3 regions of the Kocuria sp. KD4 genome follow, and region 3 is predicted to be linked to each of the others. Evidence: predicted binding sites of a transcription regulator. Region 3 holds the regulator's gene; each other region holds the start of a gene.

Region 1 (6,345 bases), 650 kb from region 3:
TGGTGGTACCGCAGTAGCCATGGGCCCATGTCGTGGTGCTGGTCCTCGCGGACCCACACGGAACTGCGCCGGGTCACGACGGATGTCTCCTCGAGCCGGTAGCTCACGTGGTAGGCGTGCGCGCCCAGGGCCGTGACCCGCAGCTCCCGGGGCTCACACCCTGCCGCTTCGACGATGCTCAGCACGGACTCGGGGGCTGCCGTGGCACCTCGCCGGTCCACGCACACCAGGTCGGGGTGCAGGGACTCCCCCGGTCCACCGGGAGCATTCCCGCGGCCGAGGACCGTGGCCTCACGCGAGGCCGCGTCCGAGATGAGATGCTCGGGGGTGCCGTCGGAATCCGGGGAGTCCGTGGAGTCCGTGGAGTCCGTGGAGTCCGTGGACCCAGCGTGACCCGCCGGGAGGTCCTCCGGGGAGGCCCACGCGGAGAAAAGATCCGGTCCCACGTCTCCCGCCTCGATTCCGCGGCCCGCGTCGTCCCGGAAGCCCGGCCCCGCGGGCATGTCCTCCGGCGCGGTGCCGGACTGGTAGGCCGTGGCCATGGCGCGGGCGCGCTCGTCCGCGGCCTCGTTGAGCTCGTGACCCGCGTGCCCCTTGACCCACTCGAAGCTGACGTCCCGACCGGAGAGCTCGCGGTCCAGCGCCTTCATGATCTCCACGTTGAGCACGGGTTTGCCGTCGCGCTTCTTCCAGCCCTTCTTCTTCCAGCCCGGCATCCACTTGGTGACCGAGTTGATCACGTACTGGCTGTCGCACAGCACCCGCAGCGGTTCGTCCGCGCGGTGCCGGGTGGAGCGGAGCAGATCGAGCACCGCGGTGAGCTCGCCCATGTTGTTGGTCCCGTGGGCCCAACCCCCCGCGCGCCACGAGGTGGGATCGATGTACCAGGCCCACCCCGCGGGTCCGGGGTTGCCGAGTGCGGAGCCGTCCGCGGAAGCGATGATCGTCATGCGCTCATCCTCGCAAAACCTCCCGACACGTTGAACCACCGCCGCTGGCAGGCGATCGCCCGGTCCCGCATCGGCCCGCGGTTCAGCGGACCGCCCCGGGGCCACCACCTGGGCGCGCGAAGAGCACCCGGGTGCACGAGCACTCCCGGAGATGCGAGAACCCCGGGGACAGCACGTGTCCCCGGGGTTCTCGCAATGTCCGCCCGTGTAGCGGGCGGAACTCACTCAGAAGAGCGAGATCACATCATGCCGCCCATGCCACCCATGGGATCGGCACCCGCGCCCGCACCGGCGGCCTCGGGCTCGGGCTTGTCCGCGACCACGGCTTCGGTAGTCAGGAACAGCCCGGCGATGGACGCCGCGTTCTGCAGGGCGGAACGGGTCACCTTGACGGGGTCGTTGATGCCCGCGGCCATGAGGTCCTCGTACTCGCCGGTGGCGGCGTTGAGGCCCCAACCGGTCTCGAGCCCGCGCACCTTGTCCACAACCACGCCCGGCTCGAGACCGGCGTTCAGCGCGATCTGCTTGAGCGGCGCGTCGATCGCGACCTTGACGATGTTGGCACCGGTCGCCTCGTCCCCGGACAGCCCGAGGGACTCGAAGACCTTGGCACCGGCCTGGATCAAGGCCACGCCACCACCGGCGACGATGCCCTCCTCCACGGCGGCCTTGGCGTTGCGCACAGCATCCTCGATGCGGTGCTTGCGCTCCTTGAGCTCGACCTCGGTGGCGGCACCCGCCTTGAGGACGGCCACTCCGCCGGCCAGCTTGGCCAGGCGCTCTTGCAGCTTCTCGCGGTCGTAGTCGGAGTCGGAGTTGTTGATCTCCGCGCGGATCTGGGCCACGCGACCCTCGATCTCCTCCTGCGTACCGGCGCCGTCCACGATGGTGGTCTCGTCCTTGGTCACCACGACCTTGCGGGCCTGGCCCAGCAGGTCGATCGTGGCGGACTCGAGCGACAGGCCCACCTCTTCGGTGATGACCTGGCCGCCGGTGAGGATCGCGATGTCCGCAAGCTGCGCCTTGCGGCGGTCACCGAAACCGGGAGCCTTGACGGCCACGGACTTCACGGCACCGCGCATCTTGTTCAGCACGAGCATGGCGAGCGCTTCGCCGTCCACGTCCTCGGCGATGATCAGCAGCGGCTTGCCGGCCTGCATGATCTTCTCGAGTACGGGGACCAGGTCCTTCACGGCGGAGATCTTGGAGTTGACGATCAGGATGTAGGGGTCCTCGAGGACGGCTTCCTGACGGTCGGCGTCGGTCACGAAGTAACCGGAGAGGTAGCCCTTGTCGAAGCGCATGCCCTCGGTCAGCTCGAGGTCCAGCCCGAAGGTGTTGGACTCCTCGACGGTGATGACACCTTCCTTGCCGACCTTCTCCATGGCCTCGGCGATGAGCTTGCCGATCTCCGGGTCCGCGGCGGAGATGGACGCGGTCGCGGCGATCTCCTCCTCGGTCTCGATCTCCTTGGCGGAGGACAGCAGCTGCTCGGTCACGGCGGCCACGGCCTTCTCGATGCCACGCTTGAGGGACAGCGGGTCCGCACCGGCGGCCACGTTGCGCAGGCCCTCCTTCACGAGGGCCTGGGCCAACACCGTGGCTGTGGTGGTGCCGTCACCGGCGACGTCGTCGGTCTTCTTGGCGACCTCCTTGACGAGCTCGGCGCCGATCTTCTCGTACGGCTCCTCGAGCTCGATCTCCTTGGCGATGGACACGCCGTCGTTGGTGATCGTGGGGGCGCCCCAGGACTTCTCGAGGACCACGTTGCGTCCGCGCGGGCCGAGGGTGACCTTGACGGCGTCCGCGAGGGTGTTCAGGCCCCGCTCGAGGCCGCGGCGGGCTTCTTCGTCGAATGCGATCATCTTTGCCATGTGTTTCGTCCCTCCTGGACGGTTGACAAACAAGACTTGTCATCACGATGCCCGCGACGGACGGTGCCGCGCCGCGATCCTCACCGCGCCGCAACCACCTCACCGTGATGTCACTCGTCCGCCGCGCGACCACCACCGGACCCGGTTAGCAGTCCACGCGACTGAGTGCTAATCCCATAGTGGCACTCGTCATGCCGGAACCGCAAACGCCCTGCGTCCAGTGGACTCAGGTTTCGTCCCCGGCTGAACGGGCGGCTCAGGCGGCCGCGGGGGCTCCGGGCACGACGTCGCTCGCGGCCGTCCCGAGCGCCACGGCACCCACCGCGGAGGCACCGGCCGCGGCGTCGTCGTCCGGGGACACCGCAACGGCTGCGGCGGAGAGGGCGAGCGCTTCCTGGGCCGTGCGCGGGGCGTTCACGAAGGCCACCGCCCCCAGGACGAGGGCGAGCACACCGGTCACGAGGATCGCCAGGAACTTGCCCCGGGACCCCGCTCGGGCATTCGGGTTATGGCCTCGGTGGGCACCCTGCCGGGCGCCGTCCTCGGGGACGTCGTCGAACTCGTCACGGGGGTACTCGCTCATGCTGTGGCTCTCCTCAACGAACGGCGGGATCGGGGGCGCCGACCCGCGGATGCCGGGACCGTGGGACGGCGTGCGCCCCGCCTGCCGGACCCGCGGCGGCCAGGGGTCCGCGGTGCGCTGCCCACTATCCCACGCGCACCCGGGGACCCACTCAGCGATTGCGCGCGCGGCGCAACCGGGAGATCAGCATGGGGGCGTGGCGCGCGGCGGCCTCTGAGGAGATCAGGGCGTTGAGCCGCTGATAGTAGTGCACGGGGCTCAACCCCAGGCGGGAGCGGATCGCGGACTCCTTGGCGCCGCGGTACTTCCAGTGCTCGGACTCCAGGTCCAGGATGGCCCGGTCGAGCTCGTCGAGGCCGTCGCCCGTGGTAGACATGGGCTCAACCCTAACGCTCCGGGCGGTACCCGGAGGCCGCACGCCCTGGAGGTCGCACCGTGAACACCCCGCCCCCGTTGCACGAGATCATGAACGAGGAGTGGGCCCGTGCCTTGCAACCCGTGGAGCCGCAGATCCGGGCCGTGGGCGAGTTCCTGCGCGCCGAACACGCCGAGGGCCACCACACCCTGCCCGCTGGGGACCACATCTTCCGCGCGCTTCGCGAGCCGATGTCCGCGGTCAAGGTGTTGATCGTGGGCCAGGACCCCTACCCCACCCCGGGCCACGCGATGGGCCTCTCGTTCTCGGTGGCCCCGGACGTGCGCCCGATCCCGCGGTCCCTGCAGAACATCTACAAGGAACTGCACTCCGATCTGGGGATCACGCCGCCCGCGCACGGGGACCTGTCCTCGTGGGCCGAGCAGGGCGTCATGCTGCTCAACAGGGTCCTCACGGTGCGCGCGGGCTCCCCCGCGTCCCACCGGGGCAAGGGCTGGGAAGCGGTCACGGAGTGCGCGATCCGCGCGCTCGGGGCGCGCGAGCAACCCCTCGTCGGCATCCTGTGGGGTCGCGACGCCCGCGGCACCAAGGACTGGCTGGGTGGGGCGCCCACCGTGGAATCGGTGCACCCGTCCCCGTTGTCCGCGTCCCGGGGGTTCTTCGGTTCCCGCCCGTTCTCCCGCGCCAACGAGCTGCTGCAACAACAGGGCGCCCAGCCCGTCTCGTGGGAACTGCCCGCGTAGCAGCACCTACGCTGGACGCATGGCACAAACTCCGGCGCGACCCCGCAAACCCCAGCTCAACCTCACGGTTACGGACCGGATTCAGCTCTCCCCGGGCATGGTGCGCGTGGTGTGCAGGATCGAGAACGCCGAGCAGTTCCAGGACATGGAGGCGCCGGAGAAGTACGTCAAGCTCGTCTTCTTCTCCGCAGCCACGCTCGCGGCGACCGCGCCCGGCGCGTTCCCCGACTACTGGGCCGCGCGCGAAAACGCCGCACCCCAGGACCAGCCCGTCACGCGGCACATGACCCTGCGCCACACGGAACCCGACACCGAGACCGTGTGGATCGACGTCGCCCTGCACGGCACCGAAGGCTACGCGGGGCCGTGGGCGGATGCCGCGTCCCCCGGCGACCGGATCGTGGCGCTCGGCCCGGGCGGCAAGTGGATCCCGGATCCGGCCGCCGCGTGGAGCGTCTTCGCTGGCGACGACGCCGCCGTCCCCGCCGTGCTCGCGAACCTCGAGGCGCTGCCCGCCTCGGCGCGCGGAGAAGCCGTCCTGGAGGTCGAGGACGCCTCCCACGAACTCGACCTCACCGACCTCGCGATCCCCGAGGGCGTCCGGGTGCGCTGGGTGCACCGCGCCGCTCAGCAGGACGGTGAGCGCGCCCTCGTGACGGGACTCGCGAACGCCGCGTGGCCCGAGGACACCGCGGGGGTGCAGGCGTTCGTGCACGGCGAGCGCGAGGCCATGAAGGCTGCCCGGAAGGAACTGCTCGACGTCCGCGGGCTCGAGCGTTCGCAGGTATCCCTGTCCGGGTACTGGGCGGCCGGGCGGGCCGAGGAGACGTTCCAGGCGGAGAAGAAGCTGCCCGTGGGCAAGATCCTCTGACCGGTCAGCGGCGGCGGTTGCGCCGCTGGGAGAGGTACTGCATCCGCTCGATGAACGGGCGCATGAGGTACTTGGCGAGCACCACGCCCGCCGCGAGGAGCACGATGGACACCATGGCGTTGACGAGTCCCGTGATGCCGTCCCCCGTGGTCTCGTTCTCCACGGTGATCGCGTACATTCCGCGGAACAGGCTCAACCCGGGCAGCAGGTAGGTCATCGCGGGGATCGCGAGGATCGCCTGCGGGATCTTGGCCCTCGCCGCGAGCAGCGCGGCCACGCAACCGCTCGCCACAGCCCCCACGCCCGTGGCCAATCGTGTGCTGGGATCGAAGCTGCCGATGCCGTGGTAAAAACCGAGGCCCACGAGGGCCGCGGCCACGGCGGGCAGCAGGTGACGCGGCTTCGCCTGCATGGTGATCGCGATCAGAGCGGTGGAGATCAGCATGAACACCGTGTTGGTCATGGCTGCCGCGGGTGTGAACCCGGACTGGGAAACGTCAATCCGTGGGACCCCCAGGTGCGCGGACAAGGTGATCCCCAGGGCGATCCCGGCCACGATCCCCAGGAACGCCATGGCGGTGGACAGTAGTCGTCCGGCCGCGGTCACGGGGAAACCGTTGATCGCGTCCTGCATCGTGGAGACCATGCGGGTGGTGGGCAACAGCATAATGATCCCACCGGCGATGACCCTGGGCGGGGACACCTCGACCCCCACCGCCGAGATCAACAGGGCACCGAGCGTGACCACCAGGGCGTTGGCCGCGAGGGAGAAGAACTCCGGGATCCGCCACGCCCCCAGTTTCGCTGTGACGGACTGCACCACCACGGAGGAGACCACGGCCACGAGCGCACCGGCCGGGCTGCCGCCGATCGCCAGCGTGATGGTCCCCGCCGCGATCACCGTGGCGAGCCACACGACCCACTTGGGGTAGGGCTTGGGCCGGGCGT
Region 2 (6,345 bases), 730 kb from region 3:
TCGCGGGGCCAGCGGTTCGAGCACGGGGACCCAGTGCTGCATGTGGCTGTTGCCGATCATCAGCACGGTGCGGGCGGGGTCCTCCATGGCCACGGGCTCGCGGCAGAACTGCCGGAACTGCTTGGGCAGCTCGACGTCCTCGGGACAGCCCCCGCCCAGGTTTGCGGCGCTGTGGGGCAGTTCCTCGGGGCGCGGCAGCGCGGGCGCGGTCGGGTCGCCGTGGAACTCGTAGCCCGGCAGCAGGGCGACGGCGCCAGGGTTGTTCGCGGACGCGTTCTCCCCCAGTCGATGGTTGCGTTGCAGCTCCGCCCGTTCCCACGCGCCGGCGGTCACCGTCACGAGCCCCATGCACACCGCGATCACGAGTCCGGCTCGCCACGACCGGGCCTCCGGTCACGACCACCGCTTCAGGGGTTCTTCGAACCAGCGCGTGAGAAGGAGGGCGAGCGCAATCGAGGCCAGCACGAGGGCGGTTCCCGCGAGGGCTCCGGCGTCCGGGCGGTCACGGAGCACCAGGTAGGTAATCAGCAGCGGCCAGTGGACCAGGTAGAGCGCGTACGCCGCATCCCCGAGTCGTACTATGGGGCCCCACGAGAGGAACCGGTCGAAACCGATGCTGGAACCGGACTGTCCGGCCACGATGATCGCCGCCGCCGACAGCAACGACCACAACGCGATCCAACCCGGGAACGCGCCCTGCACGTCCACGAGGATGCCCACCAGGACCATGCTCACGAACCCGACCCAACCCAGCAGCAGTCCCAGGCCCCGACCCACGCGCAGGTACGGGACAGCCAGGGCCAGCAGGGAACCCAGCGCGAACTCCCACAGTCGAGCACAGGTATCGAAGTACGCGAACCCCTGTCGGGACACCGTCGTGACCACGGAGAATGCCAGGGGCGTGGCGAAGACGAGACCGAAGCAGCCCGCGAGGACGGGTACGCAGCTGCGGGCGGTGCGGCGTCGCCACCACCACGCGAGGGCGAAGATCAGCGGCCACACGAGGAAGACCTGCCCCTGCACCGACAGGGACCAGAAGTGCTGGAACGGGGACTCGGTCGAGTGGTCCGCCGCGTAGTAATCCACTTGTTCGGCAGCGAGCGCCCAGTTCTCCACGTACATCACGGATGCCACACCCTGCGAACGGAACTGGGCGATCTGCATGGTCGGGAAGAACGCCCACAGCGCGGCGAGGGTCAGCAAGATTGTGAGCGTAGCCAGGGGTAACAAGCGTTTGAACGTGTGCAGCCAGTACCGGGCCACCCGGGCGGCGGCATCGGCGGGGCGCGCGTCCTGCGGTGTCGCCGGTCCGATACGGGGGTGGGCGCCGTCGTCCGCGGAGGCGACCGCGGCGCCGGTCACGGAACCGGCAGCGCTCGACCCGGGATCGTGCGAGGAGCGCTTCGGGGCGGACGGCATTGATTCAGCCAAGGGGGCGCCGCATTGATTCAGCCAAGGGGGCGCCGCGGCAGGATGCGAACCGTTCGCGGTGCGGGTCTTTACGCGACACGACGTGAGAAAAGGCGGCCCACTCCCGGGAGGAGTGGACCGCCGATTCCCGGCCACCCACCGAGGTGGGCGGGGTGGGACGCGTCAGGCGTCCTCGCCCTTGTGCTCGGCCACGAGCGTCTCCGTGGTGAGCACGAGCGCCGCGATGGACGCCGCGTTCTGCAGAGCGGAACGGGTGACCTTGACGGGGTCGATGATGCCCGCGGCGAGCAGGTCCTCGTACTCGTCCGTCAGGGCGTTGTAGCCGTTGCCGGGCTCGAGGTCCGCCACACGCGCCGCGACGACGTTGCCGTCCTGGCCCGCGTTCTCCGCGATCCAGCGCAGGGGCTGGGTCAGGGCGCGCCGCACGATGGTCACGGCCGTAGCCGCGTCCCCGGTCAGACCGAGGTCCGTGCCGTCGAGCGCCTTGGAGGCGTGGACCAGCGCGGAACCGCCGCCGGCCACGATGCCCTCCTCGAGGGCCGCGCGGGTCGAGGACACGGCGTCCTCGATGCGGTGCTTGCGTTCCTTCTGCTCGACCTCGGTCGCGGCACCGACCTTGATCACCGAGATGCCACCGGCCAGGCGCGCGAGGCGCTCCTGGAGTTTCTCACGGTCCCACTCGGAGTCCGTGCGGGCGATCTCCGCCTTGATCTCCGCCACACGCTCGGCCACGGCCTCCGAGGAGCCCGCACCGTCCACGAGCGTGGTCTGGTTCTTGGTCACGGTGATCCGGCGGGCGTTGCCCAGCTGGGACACGTCCACGCCCTCGAGCGAGATGCCGAGCTCGGGGGTGATCACGGTCGCATCCGTGAGCACGGCCAGGTCCTGCATGATCGCCTTGCGGCGGTCACCGAAACCGGGGGCCTTCAGGGCCACGACGTCGAGCGTGCCGCGCAGCTTGTTGACCACCAGGGTGGACAGGGCCTCGCCCTCGACGTCCTCGGCGATGATGGTCAGCGGCTTCTTGGCCTGCAGCACCTTCTCGAGCACGGGCATGAGGTCCTGGACCGAGGAGATCTTGCCCTGGAACAGCAGCACGAAGGTGTCGTCCAGGACGGCTTCCTGGCGCTCCGGGTCCGTGACGAAGGACGGGGACAGGTAGCCCTTGTCGAACTGCATGCCCTCGGTGACGTCCAGCTCCACCTCGGTGGAGGAACCGTCCTCGATGGTGATCACACCGTCCGTGCCCACGGTCTCGAAGGCGCGGGCGATCAGTTCGCCGATCTCCATGGACTGCGCGGAGATCGCGGCCACGTGGGCCACGTCCTTGCCCTCCACGGGGCGGGCGTTGTCGAGCAGACGCTGGGCCACGGTGGCCACGGCCGCTTCCACGCCGCGCTTGATGTCGCCCGGGGCCGCTCCGGCGGCCACGTTGCGCAGACCCTCCTTGACGATGGCCTGCGCGAGGACGGTCGCCGTGGTGGTGCCGTCACCGGCGACGTCGTTGGTCTTGGTGGCCACTTCCTTGGCCAGCTGGGCGCCGAGGTTCTCGTACGGATCCTCGAGCTCCACCTCACGGGCGATGGTCACGCCGTCGTTGGTGATGGTGGGTGCGCCCCACTTCTTGTCCAGGACCACGTTGCGCCCGCGGGGGCCCAGCGTGACCTTGACGGTGTCGGCCAGTCGGTTGACACCGGATTCGAGCGCTTTGCGAGCGGCGTCGTTGAACACCAACTGCTTGGGCATGTGTGCTCCTTACGAAACGAGAAGGGTGTGGAAATGACGGCGCGGTGCCCGCGTGGCCCGTTCTCGGGCGAACGTCCGGGCACCGCGCACAAAAGTCGTTGCGGGGATTACTTCTCGATGACGGCCAGCACGTCGCGCGCGGGGAGCACCAGGTACTCCTCGCCGTTGTACTTGACCTCGGTCCCGCCGTACTTGGAGAAGATGACCACGTCACCCTCCTTGACGTCCACGGGGATGCGGTTGCCCTTGTCGTCCACGCGGCCCGGGCCCACGGCCAGGACGGTGCCTTCCTGCGGCTTCTCCTTGGCGGTGTCCGGGATGACCAGACCGGAAGCGGTGGTCTGTTCAGCGGCCAGCGGCTGAACCACGATGCGATCCTCGAGAGGCTTGATGGAGACCGACACGATCTCTCCCTTTCTTCTAGGCGTGTGAGACGGTGTGCGAACGCGCCGTGTCATGGGGTCCCATGACCGCGTCCGCCACAGGCCAGTTGGCGTGCCAACCGTCGTCGCGGTGCCGATTGAGCGCCTGGCCTTTAGCACCCTCACCATGAGAGTGCTAATCATCACTGTAGGGAGACGGGCCGCACGCGGTCAAGGCGCGCCCGCCACGCTCGCCTCTGGGCGCAATCCGCGGGTACGACGCCGCTGTCCCCAGCCTCCCCGCGGCCGCGTCAGTAGTGGCCGGCGAGCCGTCCGAGCCGCGTCAGGAGTGGCCGGAGAGCCCTGCGTGCCGCGTCAGTAGTAGACCGCGAGCCGTCCGTGGGGACCGTCGTGGCACGTGACCGGGGTGTCGAACACGCGCGTGAGGGTCTCGTCCGTCATGATCTGCTCGGGTGGGCCGAACTCCACCACGCGACCGTCCTTCACGGCGCAGATCCAGTCCGAGTAGTGGCTCGCGAAGTTGATGTCGTGCAGCACGATCAGCACGGTGCGTCCGAGCTCGTCCGCGACGCGGCGCAAGTGATGCATCATGTGCACAGAGTGGCGCATGTCCAGGTTGTTCAGGGGCTCGTCCAGCAGGAGGTACTCGGTGTCCTGGCACAGCACCATGGCCACGTAGGCGCGCTGGCGCTGACCGCCCGAGAGCTGGTCCAGGTAGCGGTTCTGCAGGGGTCCCAGGTCGAAGAAGTCTATCGACTCGGAGATGATCCGCTCGTCGTCCCGGGTGATCCGCCCACGCGTGTAGGGGAAGCGACCCAGCGCCACGAGCTGGCGCACGGTGAGCCGCGCGGTGAAGTGGTTCTCCTGGCGCAGCGTGGAGACCACCTTGGCGAGTTCGCGCGGCGGCGTCCTGCTCACGTCGTGACCGCCGATCTCCACGGTGCCGGCCTCGGGACCCAACAGGTGACCCATCATGGTCAACAGCGTGGACTTCCCCGCGCCGTTGGGCCCCACGAGCGCGGTCACGCCACCGGCGGGGATCTGCAGATCCACCGGCCCGATCGCCATGTCCGTGCCGTACTCCTTGACCAGTCCGGTCAACTGGATCACAGTCTGCCCCTCCTCAGGATCACGAAGAGGAAGACACTGCCACCCACCAGCTCGATGATGATGGACACAGCGCCCTCCGCGTAGAAGACGTTCTTCAGGACGAAATAGGCCCCGGACAGCACCGCGAAACCGATCAGCGCGGCCATGGGGAACACATAGCGGTGGTCGTGGGTGTCCGCGAGCTGGTACGCCAGGATCGCCACGAGGAACCCCAGGAACGTCATGGGCCCGATCAGGGACGTGGAGACCGCCATCAGGATGGACACCCAGAACAGGGTGAGCAGCAGCCCCCGGCGGTGGTCCATGCCCAGGTTCGTGGCCACGTCCCGCCCCATGGCCATGACGTTGAGCGTGCGGGAGTGCGCGTACAGGGCCACCGTGGCCACCACGCACAGCGGCACGGCCAGCGGGAAGTACCCGGGATCCGCGTTGGCCACCGAGCCGAATAAGCGGGCGCTGAGCACGTCGAACTCGCTCGGTGAGAGCAAGCGCTGCATGAAGGTGGACACCGCGCCGAGCCCGCCGCCCAGGACGATGCCGATCAGCAGCATCACCTGCACGTTGGCGTACTTGCCCGAGAGCAACCAACCGTAGAGCCCCAGCGCGAACACGATCATGAGGCTCACCTGCAGGGCGTACTGCGGCAGCCCCTGCACCGCACTGACCCCCACCGCACCCAGGAAGTACACCGCCGAGGTCTGGATGAGCACGTACAGGGACTCGAAACCCATGATCGACGGCGTGATGATCCGGTTGTTCGCAGCGGTCTGGAACGCGACCGTGGCCATGGCTTGGCTCACCGCCACGATCAGGATCACCACCACGCTCGTGGCCCGGGACTCGGCGATCCGCCAGAACCCCGGGGTGCCGAACGGCAGGGGGTTGTCCCACGTGAGGATGCCCGCGCAGAACACGAGTCCCGCCGCGAGCAGGGACAGCGCGGTGATCCAGTAGCGGCGGCGGTGGGCCGGGGAGACGAAGGCCCCCGATCCAGTGCGCGCCCGGTCGTGGCGCAGCGCGGTCACCTCAGACATGGCGCCGGCTTCGCAGCAACAGGGCGATGAACACCGCAGCGCCCACGATGCCCAGGATCAGGGACACGGGGACCTCGAACGGCGCGATGATCGTGCGCCCGATCAGGTCGCACACCGTGACCAGGCCGATCCCGAGCAGGCACACCCAGGGCAGGTTGGAGCGCAGGTCGTCGCCCCGGAACAGGGACACCACGTTGGGCACGATCAACCCCAGGAACGGCAGGTTGCCCACGACCACCGTGACCACGCCGGTGGCCGCGGCCACGAGTCCGGTGCCGATCAGGATGATCCGGTTGTAGTTCAATCCCACGTTGGTCGCGATGTCCTCGCCGAGTCCCGCCACGGTGAGCCGGTCCGCGGTGATGACCACGAGCACCGCCACGAGTGCCACGACCCAGAGGGTCTCGTACTGGCCGCGCAGCACGGACGTGAAACTGCCGGCGAACCACACGCCCAGGTTCTGCAACCGGTCCGTGACGAGCGCCAGGTAGGTGGAGATCGACCCCACCACGGCCCCGAGCATGATCCCCACGATCGGCACGATCAGGGAGGAACGCAGCGTAACCCGGCGCAGGAACGCGAAGAACACCATGGTCCCCACGAACGCGGCCACGATCGCGCCGATCATCCGCGCGCTCAAC
Region 3 (6,345 bases):
GGGTACTGCGACTTCAACACCTACACCATGGACCAGCTCGGGGACGGCGTCTCCCAGCGCGACTACCACGCCGACGCCGCCGCGGAGGTCCGCTTCGCCCGGTCCGTGCTCGACGCCGCCGGGGCACCGCCGCGCGCGCTGCACAGCGTGTTCTTCGGCGGGGGTACGCCCACCCTTCTGCCCGCCTGGGAGCTCGCGCTCATGCTCGAGCAGGCCAGGGAGAGCTTCGGGCTGGCCCCGGACGCCGAGGTCACCGTGGAAGCCAACCCCGACTCGGTGAGCGAGGAGACGTTCGACGTGCTCGCCGCAGCCGGGGTTACCCGGGTGTCCTTCGGGATGCAGTCCGCGGTGCCCCACGTGTTGCGCGTGCTGGAACGCACGCACACGCCGGCGAACGTCCCGCGCGCCGTCGGCTGGGCCAAGGACCGCGGACTGGGCGCGAGCGTGGACCTGATCTACGGTACACCGGGGGAGAGTGTGGCCGACTGGCGCACCTCGTTGGAGGCCGCGCTGGCCATGGACCCCGACCACGTCTCCGCGTACTCCCTGATCATCGAGGACGGCACCAAGCTGGCCGCCCAGATCCGCCGCGGTGAGGTGCCGGGCGTGGATCCGGACGACCAGGCGGAGAAGTACACGCTCGCGGACGCGCTGCTGCGCGAGGCCGGGTTCGAGTGGTACGAGGTGTCCAACTGGTCCCGCGCGGCCCACGGGCGCAGCGCGGTGCAGAACCGCAGCGTGCACAACCTCGCATACTGGCGCAATCAGGACTGGTGGGGGATCGGCCCGGGGGCGCACTCACACAGTGACGGCGTGCGCTGGTGGAATCTCAAGCACCCGTTGCCCTACACGGCCGCTGTGCGCCGGGGTGACTCACCGGCCGTGGGCCGCGAGACCTTGAATGGCGAGACGCAGTACGTGGAGCACGTGATGCTCGGGATCAGGATCCGTGAGGGACTCCCGCTTGAGGGGCTGCGCCCGGAGGGGCGGCACGCGGTGGCCGGATTGATCGCCGACGGCTGGCTGGACGGCGCCGCCGCCCTCCGCGGGTCCGCGGTCCTCACGGACGCGGGGCGTCTGATGGCCGACGCCGTGACGCGCCGCTTGCTCGACTGGTGACCGTGTCAGGAGTTGCGGGCCGCGAACTTGTCGTAGAGGTGGGTGTTGAACCGGTACTGGTGCGGTTCGCCGCGGTTGACCTTCACGCCCGCGCGCACGGAGGTGATGGCCAGGAACAGCCAGGTCACGGCGGCGATGACCGAGAAGAGCCATCCGATGAACGGGATGAGTGAGAGCACGATGCCCGCGAGGATCACCAGGGTGGGCAGCATGGTGTAGTTGGCGGCTTCCCGGGATTCCTGAGCGGTGAAGGGACCGCGGTCCTTGAACACCCGGTGGATCATGTAGCTGGGCAGTACGCCCACCACGCCACCCAGGTGGGCGAGGGTGGCCCACTGCCGGTCCTGGGACACGTCCAGGGGTTGCGCCACGGGGGCCACGGACTCGAACGGAGTCTCGGCGGAGCGAGTGGAGGGGGAGGGAGCAGCGTCAGTCACGAGCGGGTGTGCCTTTCACGGGCGGTAGCCATCCGGGTCGGAGGACGCCGGTGCTCCTATCCTACGGTCGTTCCCGCGTGGCTCGCGCCGGACGACGACGCCAGGCGTCACCGACGCTGGGGGTTACCGCTAACGCGGGTCACCGAAGCCGTAGAACACCGGCTGCGAGCGCCGTCGACGTCGTGGGTCACCGCAGGTCAGGCGCAGCCCGGGTCAGGAGTCGGCGGCGTCCGGGGCGGTGAGGAAGTCGATGAGCTCCTCCACGCGGCCCAGCAGGGCCGGTTCGAGGTCTGCGTACGTGTTCACTCGTGCAAGGATCGCCTGCCACGCCCGCCCCACGTCCTGGGGTGTGCGGTGCGGTAGGCCCAGCGCGCGTGCCATCCCGGTCTTCCAATCCACCCCGCGCGGGATCACGGGCCACTCCCGGATCCCCAGGGCGCTGGGCTTCACGGCCTGCCAGATGTCCACGTAGGGGTGTCCGAGGATGAGCACGTTGTCCCGGGCACCCGGGACGGCGAGCGCCTCCTGGGCGATCCTGGACTCCTTGGAGCCCGCGACCAGGTGGTCCACGAGGATCCCGAGCCGGCGCTGCGGGCCGGGGTGGAACTCGGCGATGGCTGAGGGGAGGTCGTCGATCCCGTGCAGGGGTTCCACCACGGTGCCCTCGACTGCGAGGTCGTGGCCCCACACCTTGGCCACGAGCTCGGCGTCGTGGTACCCCTCGACCCACACACGCGACTCCTTGGCCACGGACGCGCGCAGGTTCTCGACCTCGACCGACCCCGACCGCGTGATCCGGGGCTTGGTCGGGGCGCTGCGGGTCTCGGGCGGACCCAGCCGCACGGGTTCGCCGTCCAGGAGGAAGCCCGGGCCCAGGGGGAAGGACTTCACGCGCCCGTGCCGGTCCTCCAGACCCACCACGCGCATCCCGCCGATGATCTCCACGCCCACGACGGCCCCCACCCACCCGGTCTCCACGTCCTCGAGCACCATGTCCCGGGCCACGGGGACGTCCCGGGAGACGGGACCGGTGCGGGCGACGTCGGGACTGCCTAGGTCCTGGGGACCCCAGGACCAGCCGGATGCGTTCACGGGCGACTCCTCCACGTCGTGCCCCGGCGCGAGCGCGCCGCCGGGCAGGCGAATCAGCCGCGAGCGTATCAAAATCGGCCCCTGACCCACGGGCCCTGGACTGCCAGGATTAGCACTGTGAACTCTTGAGTGCCAGAATTGCCAGCAACGGGAGGTGAGACACATGGAGCATCCGCGCCGAGCGCAGATCCTGCGCGCCATCGTGGAGGACTACGTCCATTCGCGTGAACCCGTGGGGTCCAAGGCGCTCGTGGAACGCCACCGCTTACCCGTCTCCTCCGCCACGGTGCGCAACGACATGGCCGCCCTCGAGGAGGACGGGCTGATCGTGGCCCCGCACACGAGCTCGGGGCGGATCCCCACGGACCGAGGTTACCGCGAGTTCGTCAACCAGATCGCAGCCCTGGAGCCCCTCACCTCCGCCCAGCGCCGCGCGATCCAGGTGTTCATGGACGGCGCCCAGGACCTGGACGACATCATGGAGCGCACCGTGCGCCTGCTCGCCCAGCTCACCCACCAGGTGGCCGTGATCCAGTATCCCGTGCGCACCGGGATCACCGTGCGCCACGTGGAACTCGTGGACGTGGGGGACGCCCGCGTACTCGTGATCCTGATCCCCACCACCGGACGCGTGGCCCAACGCACCGTGGAACTGCCCGTCACCCTGACCGAGGCCCAGCTGCTGGAGCTGCGCGCCCACGTGCTCGCACGCCTGCTCGGCACGCCCGTGGAAGACGTCCCCGACGCCGCCGTGACCCTGCCCCCGGCCCTGCCCGAGGAACTGCGCGACGCCGGGACCGCGGTGACCGGGGCGCTCGCGGTGCTCGCAGCGGTGTCGGACGAACACCGCCTGGTGATGGCCGGGACCGCGAACCTCGCGCGCTTCAGCGGGGACTTCCCGCAGAGCATCTCCCCGGTGCTCGAGGCGCTTGAGGAACAAGTGGCCATGCTGCGATTGTTGTCCGAGATGCAGCAGGACGAACGCGGGGTCGCGGTGCGCATCGGCTCCGACCACAGCGACGACCCCCTGGCGGAGGCGTCCGTGGTGGCCACGGGTTACGGTCCGCACGCCGCGTCCAAGGTGGGAGTCGTGGGGCCCACACGCATGGACTATCCCACGACCATGGCCTCCGTGCGCGCGGTGGCCCGCTACCTGTCCAAGAACCTGGGGGCTGAGCGCACGTGAGCGCCGCCCGCCCCGCTCGACCGTAGAACCGACGAAAGAAGAAACGACGACATCGTGAGCGATCACTACGAAACCCTCGGCGTGAGCCGGGACGCCAGCGCCGAAGAGATCAAGCGCGCCTACCGCAAGAAGGCCCGCAAACTTCACCCGGACGTGAACCCCTCACCCGAGGCCGCCGAGGAGTTCAAGCGCGTCTCCCACGCCAATGACGTCCTCTCCGACCCGGACAAGCGCCGCGTCTACGACGCCACGGGCAACGAGAACGGCACGGACACCGGCTTCGGCGGGGGCTTCCCCGGTACGGGCTTCGGCTTCTCCGACATCTTCGAGACATTCTTCCAGGGCGCGGGAGCCGGTGGCCAGCGCGGCCCCCAGTCCCGCACCCGCCAGGGCCAGGACGCCCTGATCAACGTGCGGATCTCCCTCAAGGACGCCGTGTTCGGCATGGAGAAGGACATCACGGTGGACACCGCCGTCGTGTGCCCCACGTGCCAGGGCACGTGCTGCCAGCCCGGCACGAGCCCCGTGACGTGCACCATGTGCCGCGGCTCCGGGCACATGCAGTACCAGCGCCAGTCCATCCTGGGCATGGTCACCACCCAGGCCCCGTGCTCCCAGTGCAACGGCTTCGGCACCGTGATCGAGAGCCCGTGCCACGAGTGCTACGGCGAGGGCCGCGTGCGCGACCGCCGCCCCCTGACCGTGAAGATCCCCGCCGGCATCCAGTCCGGCAACCGCATCCGCCTGGGCGGCCAGGGTGAGGCCGGCACCGCCGGCGGACCCAACGGCGACCTCTTCGTGGAACTCAAGGTGGATCCGGACCCCACCTTCCTCCGCGAGGGCGACGATCTCCACGCCCGCCTGCGTATCCCCATGACCGCCGCCGCGCTCGGCACCACCGTGAGCCTCGAGACGTTCGACGGCGCTCGCACGGTGGACGTCGATCCCGGCACCCAGTCCGGTGCGACCGTCACGCTCGACGACCTGGGTGTCACCCACCTGCGGGGCAAGGGCCGCGGGGACCTCAAAGTGCACTTCGAGGTGGAGACCCCCAAGGACCTCTCCTCCGAACAGCGCGAACTGCTCGAGCGACTCGCCGAGCTGCGCGGTGAGGAAGCGGCGGACGGCACGACCGTGAACACCAACCACTCCGGTGGGTTCTTCTCCCGGTTGCGGGACCGGTTCAACGACCTGTGACCAACCCCGTCTTCCACGTCCCCGCCGGGGACCTCTCCCGGGCGCGCCCGGGGGAGGTCCTGGACGTCGCAGGTCCCGAGGCCAAGCACGCGGTGACCGTGCGGCGCCTGCGCGCGGGGGAGGCCCTGGACCTCGTGGACGGGCACGGCACCCGTGCGGTGTGCACGTTCGACTCCGGGGCCAAGGACCGGATGAGCGTGACCGTCCACGAGATCCACCACGACGCCGCGCAGCAGCCGGAGTTCACGCTGGTGCAGGCACTCGCCAAGGGGGACCGGGACCTGCAGGCCGCGGAGGCCGCCACGGAACTCGGGGTCTCCCGGGTGATCCCGTGGCAGGCGGAGCGCAGCATCGTGCGCGTCCACGCGGACCGCGCGGCCAAACTCATGGCCAAGTGGGACTCCACCCTGGCCGCGGCGGCCAAGCAGTCCCGGCGCGCCCGCTGGCCCGAACGCGGTGACTGGGTGGATACCGCGGGTCTGGCCCGGCTGATCGCTGCAGAACCCGAGACGCTGTGGCTCGTGCTGCATGAATCGGTGAGCACACGTTGGTCCACCCCGGACGTGACCCGGTGGGGTGATCGGTCCCGGATCGCGGTGATCGTGGGCCCGGAGGGAGGGATCGGTGACGGAGAACTCGAGGCGTTGTGCGCCGCCGGTGCTCAGCCGATGCGCCTGGGGACCACTGTCATGCGATCGTCCACCGCGGGACCCGCGGCACTGGCCGCGCTGCACGCGGTGCTCGGGCTCTGGGACTGACCCGGGACCCAACGGGGAGGGCTCAGTCCCCGGCGCGCACCGTGATCGTGTGATCGTCGGACACGGTGGTGTCGGAATCGTCCGTGCCGCTCACGCGCACGGTGTACGTCCCGGGGTCGAGCGTGACGCTCGTGCGTAGTTCCGTGCCCGTGGTCGGATCCGAGCCGGGGGAAGCGGGTGCGATGTTCCCACTGTGCACGACGCGGTCGTCCTCGAGCACCTCCCAGCGGGCGTCACGCACCGAGGGCAGCACGCGGGCGAAGACCGTCACGGGGCTCTTGGGTTCCGCCCCGGTCTGGGGGTCGACGAGCCACACGGGCGCGGCCAGTGCAGAGTCACGCGTGAGCGGGGCATTAAGTTCCACGGCTCCGAAGGCCTTGTACCCGCTCTGCCCGTTCACGAGGACCCGCACCTCCTTGGCCGTGGACGAGTCCAACAGCCCGGCGGTCACAGCCGCCGCGGAGACCGTGTACACCATTTGCTGCAGTGCGACCCGCGCGTCCTGCGAGGAGAGTTGGGAGGCGAACGCGGCGGCGGGCAGGTCCACGGTGATGGT

The links. Region 3 encodes HrcA, which represses chaperone genes, less so after heat shock. Its sites were predicted from a motif close to TTNGCACTCGNNNNNNNCGAGTGCNAA; they were not measured.
Region 1: groL (chaperonin GroEL) is a predicted target of HrcA. The motif match lies at 2,970-2,996, and genes of this name have one in related genera.
Region 2: groES (co-chaperone GroES) is a predicted target of HrcA. The motif match lies at 3,713-3,739, and genes of this name have one in related genera.

The regions. Positions count from the first base shown of each region.
Region 1 is NZ_CP050449.1:2,172,233-2,178,577, forward strand. Features, by position in the region: gene HBK84_RS09765 (RNase H family protein) at 1-950, opposite strand, end outside; gene groL (chaperonin GroEL) at 1,190-2,824, opposite strand; gene HBK84_RS12900 (hypothetical protein) at 3,081-3,407, opposite strand; gene HBK84_RS09780 (DUF3263 domain-containing protein) at 3,559-3,783, opposite strand; gene HBK84_RS09785 (uracil-DNA glycosylase) at 3,843-4,526, shown strand; gene HBK84_RS09790 (siderophore-interacting protein) at 4,546-5,397, shown strand; gene HBK84_RS09795 (threonine/serine exporter ThrE family protein) at 5,402-6,345, opposite strand, start outside.
Region 2 is NZ_CP050449.1:788,092-794,436, reverse strand. Features, by position in the region: gene HBK84_RS03670 (hypothetical protein) at 1-339, opposite strand, end outside; gene HBK84_RS03665 (acyltransferase) at 394-1,419, opposite strand; gene groL (chaperonin GroEL) at 1,594-3,177, opposite strand; gene groES (co-chaperone GroES) at 3,285-3,581, opposite strand; gene HBK84_RS03650 (ABC transporter ATP-binding protein) at 3,915-4,670, opposite strand; gene HBK84_RS03645 (iron chelate uptake ABC transporter family permease subunit) at 4,667-5,704, opposite strand; gene HBK84_RS03640 (ABC transporter permease) at 5,697-6,345, opposite strand, start outside.
Region 3 is NZ_CP050449.1:1,518,930-1,525,274, reverse strand. Features, by position in the region: gene hemW (radical SAM family heme chaperone HemW) at 1-1,119, shown strand, start outside; gene HBK84_RS06880 (DUF4870 domain-containing protein) at 1,125-1,556, opposite strand; gene HBK84_RS06875 (DUF3097 family protein) at 1,770-2,648, opposite strand; gene hrcA (heat-inducible transcriptional repressor HrcA) at 2,812-3,834, shown strand; gene dnaJ (molecular chaperone DnaJ) at 3,889-5,031, shown strand; gene HBK84_RS06860 (16S rRNA (uracil(1498)-N(3))-methyltransferase) at 5,028-5,789, shown strand; gene HBK84_RS06855 (GerMN domain-containing protein) at 5,812-6,345, opposite strand, start outside.